2 linked regions of the Phreatobacter stygius genome follow. The protein of the gene in region 1 binds, or shares a complex with, the protein of each later gene. Links are inferred from orthologs where the notes say so. Each region holds a gene or a part of one and is shown on either strand. Other genes may lie near its edges.

Region 1 (3,294 bases):
TCTTGCCGGTTTCGATCAGGATCCGGCTCAAGGCCCCGCTCTGATCGGCCAGCGCGGCGCGGTTGATCGCAAGCGATGCGTCCGAGGTGAGCAGTTCGAGCAATCGGGTGCCGGCCGCGATCAGGCCGTCACGCGCCGAGGCCGACGGGTCCACCGCCTGCATGGTCGCATTCAGCTGTCCGGCCTGCCGCTCGACAAGCGCCGCCAGGATGGCGTCCCGATCCCTGAACAACAGGTAGAGCGTGTCCTTGGAGCATCTGGCGTCGCGCGCCAGCGCCGCAGTGGTCACGGCTGGCAGCCCGCCGGTCCTCAACAGCAGCAGCGCGGCATCCAGGATGTCGTTCCGCCGGTCGGCGGTCATTCGGTTCGGCACGTCGCGCTCTCGGTCCCGGCTCAAAATTCTCGCTTGCGAGTACCAGTACCATGCGGTACTGAAAGCGCAAGTACCGTTCGGTACTGATACGCGGAGGCAGTGCCATGACGGTTCATCATGACGGTTCCTTCCGGTCCGCCGCCTCGATCGGACCGGCGCTCGTCTTTCTCCTCGCGATGGCGGCGCTCGTTTGCGCCGGCGCGATCGCCGGCTTCTTTTATGCCTATTCCAGTTCGGTGATGGGCGGTCTCGACGCCGCCGCGCCCCAGGCGGCGCTGATCGCCATGCAAGGCATCAACGCCACGGTCCGAAATCCGAGCTTCGCCCCGGCCTTTTTCGGCACGCCGGTCGCGGCACTTGCCGCAGGCCTCGGCTTCATGGCGCTTCGGCAGAAACGCGCGGGCCGCCTCTTGCTGCTGGCATCGGCGACCTATGTCTGCGGCGCGATGGCGCCGACCTTCCTGGTCAACGTGGCGATGAACGACGCGCTCGCCGGCCTGAGCATTCCCGCCGATCCGCGGGAGGCCGCAAGGCTCTGGTCGGACTATTCGCTGCGGTGGACCTGGTGGAACAGCCTGCGCATGCTGTTCAGCATGCTCAGCCTGCTTTTGGTCGGCCTGGCGCTGTTCGTCGCCGGCCTCGATGCGAGCCGGCTGCGGCGGCCCTGACGGTGCCGCCGGCGCGGCCGCCGGGTCACGGCGCGCCGGCCTAGCGTGGAATTCAAGGTCTTTGATTCCGGATGCTCGCCCCCTTCGCGCCGCGCCCGGGCCGGTATAGATGTCTTTTATGCTTCTGCTTGCCCTGGATACGGCGCTCGGCGCCTCGTCAGCCGCCATCTTGGACACGGCCACCGACCGCGTCGTGGCGCGCGTTTCCGAACCGATGGATCGGGGCCATGCCGAACGGCTGTTGCCGATGGTCGCTGACCTGTTCGCCGGCGCCGGCCTTGCGCCGCGCGACTGCCGGCGTTTCGTGGCGACCATCGGACCCGGCAGTTTCACCGGGCTGCGCGTCGCCATCGCGGCGGCCCGCGGCATGGCGCTGGCGGCCGGCGGCGACGCGGTCGGCATCTCGACGCTCGATGCCTTGGCCGCGCCGCGCCTTGCCGCCGCCGATCCCGGGCCGGTGCTGTCGGTCATCGATGCCCGCCACGGCCATGTCTATGCGGCGCTGGCCGGTGCCGACGGAGGCGCCATCCTGGCGCCCGGCTATTGGCCCGCGGCGGTCGCGGCGGCTGCCGCCGCCAACCATGCCGCCGCGATCATCGGCCCCGGCGCGACGGTGCTTCTGGCGGCCTGGCCCGAAGGCGTGCCGCAGCCCGGCCTGGTCGAACCCTCAGGCTTTCCCGATATTGGCTGGGTCGCCGGCCTCGGCGCCAAAGCCGACCCGCGCACCGCTCCCTGCCGGCCGCTCTATCTGAAGGAGGCCGATGCCAAGCCTCAGGTCCGCTCGCCGCTCCGGCCGGCGAGGGCGTCATGATGACGCTTTATGATTTCTGGGCCTGGTGGCCGGCCGCCGAACCGGCGCTCGGCCGCGCCGAGATGGCCGATGCGCGCGAACTTGCCGCGATCCACGGCGCGTCGTTCCATCGCGGCTGGGACGCCCATGAGTTCGAAACCATGCTGGTCGACCGGGCGGTTCTCAGCCATGTCATCCGCCGCCGGCCGGCCGCCCCGGTCGGCGGCTTCGTGCTCAGCCGGCTGGCCGCCGACGAAGCCGAGATCCTGACCGTTGCCGTGCTGCCGCGCCTGCGTGGCCGCGGCTTCGCCGCTCGCCTGCTCGACACCCATGTCAAGGATCTGATGCGTGCCGGCATCGCCACCCTGTTCCTGGAGGTCGAGGCGGAAAACGCGCCGGCGCTGAAACTCTATCAGCGCCAGGGCTTCACCGTCATTGGCCGGCGCAAGGGTTATTACAAGACCGCATCGGGCACGAGCGACGCGGTGATGATGCGAAAGGCCCTGCCGCCGATCTGATCGCGCTGATGGTGTCGGCACGGCGCGCGGGCAACACTGAAATTTTCGTGTCGTCGTTCTCGTTTCGGACTCTTAAACCACGAGTCACGCCAGGGGTAGAGTGGCACTGATTCGCGGCGCGGAGCGGCACCGTCGCGAAACCGCTTGCGCGGAGTTTGACGACGGCCCGCCGGACGAAGGATAGGCGATGCCGGACCTGGACAAGGTCGACGACGCATCCGGGCACGGCAATTCGTGGGTGGGTGCGCGATCGAGACGCGCCGGAGCCACCCTCTCGGGGGCCGCTTCGGCCCTGCTTGCGACCACCTCTCTCGTTTCGGCGGCCGAGGCCGTCATGCCGGTGTCCGACGCATTGCGCCTGCTTGCGCCGCACGAATGGGCGGTGCTCGGCTTGCATGTCGGCGTGGTGATCTTTGGCGTCGTCACCGGCATCGGGCTGTTGCGCACCCGCGCGCGGGCGGCTGCCGACGAACTCAAGGCGCGTCAGGAGATCAACGCCCTCAAGCTGTCGCTCGACCGCGCCAACGAACTGCTGACGCTCGACCCCCATGTGGTGGTGGTCTGGGGCGACGACGACGAACCGGAGATCGCCGGCGACGTCGCATTGCTCATCGACCTGCCGGCGCCGCGCCGGGTGCTGGCGTTCGGGACCTGGCTTGCCGCCGACAAGGCAGCCGAACTCGACCGGGCGGTCGAGCTGCTGCGCCGCGCCGGCACGCCCTTCAGGCAGGAATTCCTCACCGCCGAAGGTCGGCCGGTCGAGGCCGAGGGCCGCCCGATCGGCGGCCGGGCGGTGTTGCGCCTGCGTTTGATGGCCGGCATCCGCGAGGAGCTCGCCAAGCTGCGCGAGCGGCATGGCGAATTCGTCCGCGAGACCGAGACGGTGCGCGCCTTCCTGAGCGGCCTGCCCATGCCGGTCTGGATCCGCGACGCCGAAGGCCGGCT
Region 2 (3,219 bases), 250 kb from region 1 along the record:
TTCACGTCGATCAGGCCGCCCAGCACCGCATCGATCGCTTCCGCGATCGGCATGTCGATGCTGTGCGCCCGCGCCGTCTCGACTAATATTTCGGCGGTCAGGGCGCCTTCGGCAAGCGCGCCTCGGCCGCTCAGCAAATCGAGCCCCTTGCCCTCGCCAAGCGCGTAGCCGAGGGCAAAATTGCGCGATTGCGGCCCCGAGCAGGTCAGGATCAGGTCGCCGAGGCCCGAAAGCCCCATCAAGGTCTCGGGCCGGGCGCCGAAAGCCCGGCCGAAGCGGCTCAGTTCGGCAAAACCGCGCGCGGTGATCGCCGCAGCCGCACTGGCGCCGAGCTTGCGCCCCGCGACGATGCCGGCGGCAATGGCCAGCACGTTTTTCGCTGCCCCGCCAATCTCGGCGCCCCTGATATCGGTGGTGTGATAGAGCCGGAACGACGACGATCCGAGCGTGTCGGCGATGTGTTTGGCCAGCGCCTCGTCCTTGGCCGCCACGGTCACCGCCGTCGGCAGGCCCTTTTCCACGTCGGCGGCGAAGCTCGGGCCAGACAGGATCGCCGGCACCGCTTTCGGCACCGCTTCCCCGACCACCTCGGTCATGAACCGCCCGGTGCCACGTTCGATACCCTTGGAGCAGACGATCAGCGGCGTGCCCTGACGGATCACCGTCTCGACCACTTCGCAGACCGCGCGCAAGGCCTGCGCCGGCACCACGGCCAGCACCAGGTCGGCGCGCGCGGCTTCGGCGAGCGAGGCGGTCGCGGTCACCCGATCCTGGATGCGCGCGCCCGGCAGGCGGCTTTCATTGGTGCGCCTGGCATTGATCTCGGCGGCAACCGCCGGTTCGCGCGCCCAGATCACCGTCGCCCGGCCGGCCCTGGCCGCGGCATTGGCGAGCGCGGTCCCCCAGGCGCCCGCGCCGAGCACGGCGACGGACGGAGTGTCGTTTGATGTCATGCCTTGGCTCCCAAACGGCCCGAGCCGACCGTAGCCGCCTCGGCGTCGAGGGGCCAGCGGGCGCGCGGCGCGATGTCGAGCGGGTCGGTCAGGCCGAGCGCCAGCCGTTCGGCGCCCGCCCAAGCGATCATCGCGCCATTGTCGGTGCAAAGCTTCGGCGGTGGCACCACCAGCCGGAGGCCGGTGGCATCGGCAGTGGCCTGCAGCACCCGCTTCAAGGTCTGGTTGGCGCCGACCCCGCCAGCCACGACCAGCGCCGAGGGCTCGCCGAAACGGATCCGGAACAGCTTGATCGCCACCCGGCAGCGGTCGGCCACCATGTCGGCGACCGCCATCTGGAACGAGGCGCAGAGGTCGGCGACATCCTTGTCGGACAATCCGGCCTCGCGGCCGGCCAAAACGCGCTCGGCCAGAACACGCTCGGCTTCCTGGCGCACCGCCGTCTTCAGCCCGGACAGCGAGAAATCGGGATCCGGCCGGCCGGCCAGCGGTCGCGGGAAAGCGAAGCGTTTGGCATCGCCGTCTTTCGCGCGCTGTTCCACCTCCGGCCCGCCCGGATAGGGCAGGTCCAGGAGCTTGGCCACCTTGTCGAAGGCCTCGCCAATGGCGTCGTCAATGGTCGTGCCGAGCTTGGTATAGGAACCGACCCCGGTCACCGCGAGCAGCTGGGTATGGCCGCCGGAGGCCAGGAACAGCAGATAGGGAAAGGCCACCTGATCGGTCAGCCGCGCCGTCAGCGCATGCGCTTCCAGGTGATTGACCGCGATCAGCGGCTTGCCGGCAATGAGCGCAATGGCCTTGGCGGTGGTCAGCCCGATCAGGACGCCGCCGACCAGGCCGGGGCCGCCGGCGGCGGCCACCGCATCGAGGTCGTTGACGCCGATATCGGCCTGCCGCAGCGCCTGCTCGATCACCAGGTCGACAATATCCACATGGGCACGCGCCGCGATCTCCGGCACCACGCCGCCATAGGGCGCGTGCTCTGCGATCTGCGAGCGCACCACATTCGACAGGATTTCGCCCTTGCCGGCCGCGTCGACGCGCACGACGGCCGCTGCCGTTTCGTCGCAGGTCGTTTCGATGCCGAGAACAAGCATTGGTTCGTCTTCGCTTTGCGGCTACGGAGTTTTCCGAAGAGCGGATCGGTCGTTATGATCCGTGCCCGGCCCTCCGCCTAACATCGGACCTCGATATGGTGCAATCGCCCTTCCTTCGCATCGGTACGCGCGGCTCGGCGCTGGCGCTCGCCCAGGCCCACGAGGTCAGGACCTTGCTGGCACGTGCCCATGACGTCCCCGAGACGGCGATCGATGTCGAGATCATCAAGACCAGCGGTGACATGATCCAGGACCGGCCACTGTCGGAAGCCGGCGGCAAGGGCCTGTTCACCAAGGAGATCGAGGAGGCCCTGATCTCGGGCCGCATCGACCTCGCGGTGCATTCCTCCAAGGACATGCCGACCGTCCTGCCCGACGGCCTCGGGCTGACCGCCTTCCTGGCGCGCGAGGACGTGCGCGATGCCTTCATTGGCCACGCCGTGAAAAACCTGGTCGATTTGCCGCAGGGTGCGGTGGTCGGTTCGGCCTCGCTCCGCCGCCAGGCTCAGATCAGGCGCGAGCGGCCCGACCTGTCGACCGTGCTGTTCCGCGGCAATGTCCCGACCCGGCTCGACAAGGTGCGCCGCGGCGAGGTCGCCGGCACGCTCCTGGCGCTGGCCGGGCTGAAGCGCCTGGGCCTCGCCGCCGAAGCCACCGAGATCATCGGCACCGAGCGTTTCCTTCCCGCCGTCGGCCAGGGCGCCATCGCCATCGAGACCCGGCTCGACGATACCAGGACCCGTCAGCTGATCGCGCCGCTCAATGACGCCGCGACCGAAATCGCCTTGCGCGCCGAGCGGGCCTTCCTGAGGGTGCTCGACGGCTCCTGCCGGACGCCGATCGCCGGCCTCGCCCTGGTCCGTGACGGCCGGCTCGGCTTCGACGGCGAGATCCTTCGCCCCGACGGCAGCGAGAGCTTCAAGGCGAGCCGGACCGGCAGTATTGCCGAAGCCGAGACGCTTGGCCGGGATGCCGGCGAGGAATTGAAGGCGCGCGCGCCGGCCGGTTTCTTCGAGAGCCGTTGATGCGCGTGCTGGTGACACGGCCGGAACCGGAGGCTAGCCGCACCGCCGTCCAGCTGGCGGCGCTCGGCCACCAGCCGGTCGTGGCGCCACTGCTGGTCACCGAGCCCCTGGCTGCCGACCTGCCGACCGGGGCGATAACCGCGC

The links.
Region 2: the proteins of tsaB (region 1) and tsaD are in contact, whole or in part, in a solved structure (PDB 4WQ4), measured with the Escherichia coli proteins. The link is inferred for Phreatobacter stygius from one-to-one orthologs.

What each region holds. Positions count from the first base shown.
Region 1 is NZ_CP039690.1:2,907,339-2,910,632, forward strand. What follows is about bases 23-3,005. They hold tsaB (tRNA (adenosine(37)-N6)-threonylcarbamoyltransferase complex dimerization subunit type 1 TsaB), read left to right. Parts: upstream 23-1,159; coding sequence 1,160-1,852; downstream 1,853-3,005. Other genes in these bases: E8M01_RS13435 (TetR/AcrR family transcriptional regulator), read right to left, coding at 23-373; E8M01_RS13440 (anthrone oxygenase family protein), read left to right, coding at 478-1,041; E8M01_RS13450 (GNAT family N-acetyltransferase), read left to right, coding at 1,849-2,349; E8M01_RS13455 (sensor histidine kinase), read left to right, coding at 2,684-3,005. Also shown: more of E8M01_RS13435, read right to left, coding at 1-22; more of E8M01_RS13455, read left to right, coding at 3,006-3,294. UniProt on the Escherichia coli protein: Required for the formation of a threonylcarbamoyl group on adenosine at position 37 (t(6)A37) in tRNAs that read codons beginning with adenine.
Region 2 is NZ_CP039690.1:2,652,731-2,655,949, forward strand. The notes cover bases 1-2,908. They hold tsaD (tRNA (adenosine(37)-N6)-threonylcarbamoyltransferase complex transferase subunit TsaD), read right to left. Parts: upstream 2,051-2,908; coding sequence 950-2,050; downstream 1-949. Other genes in these bases: E8M01_RS12170 (NAD(P)H-dependent glycerol-3-phosphate dehydrogenase), read right to left, coding at 1-953; hemC (hydroxymethylbilane synthase), read left to right, coding at 2,149-2,908. In the rest of the region: more of hemC, read left to right, coding at 2,909-3,075; E8M01_RS12185 (uroporphyrinogen-III synthase), read left to right, coding at 3,075-3,219.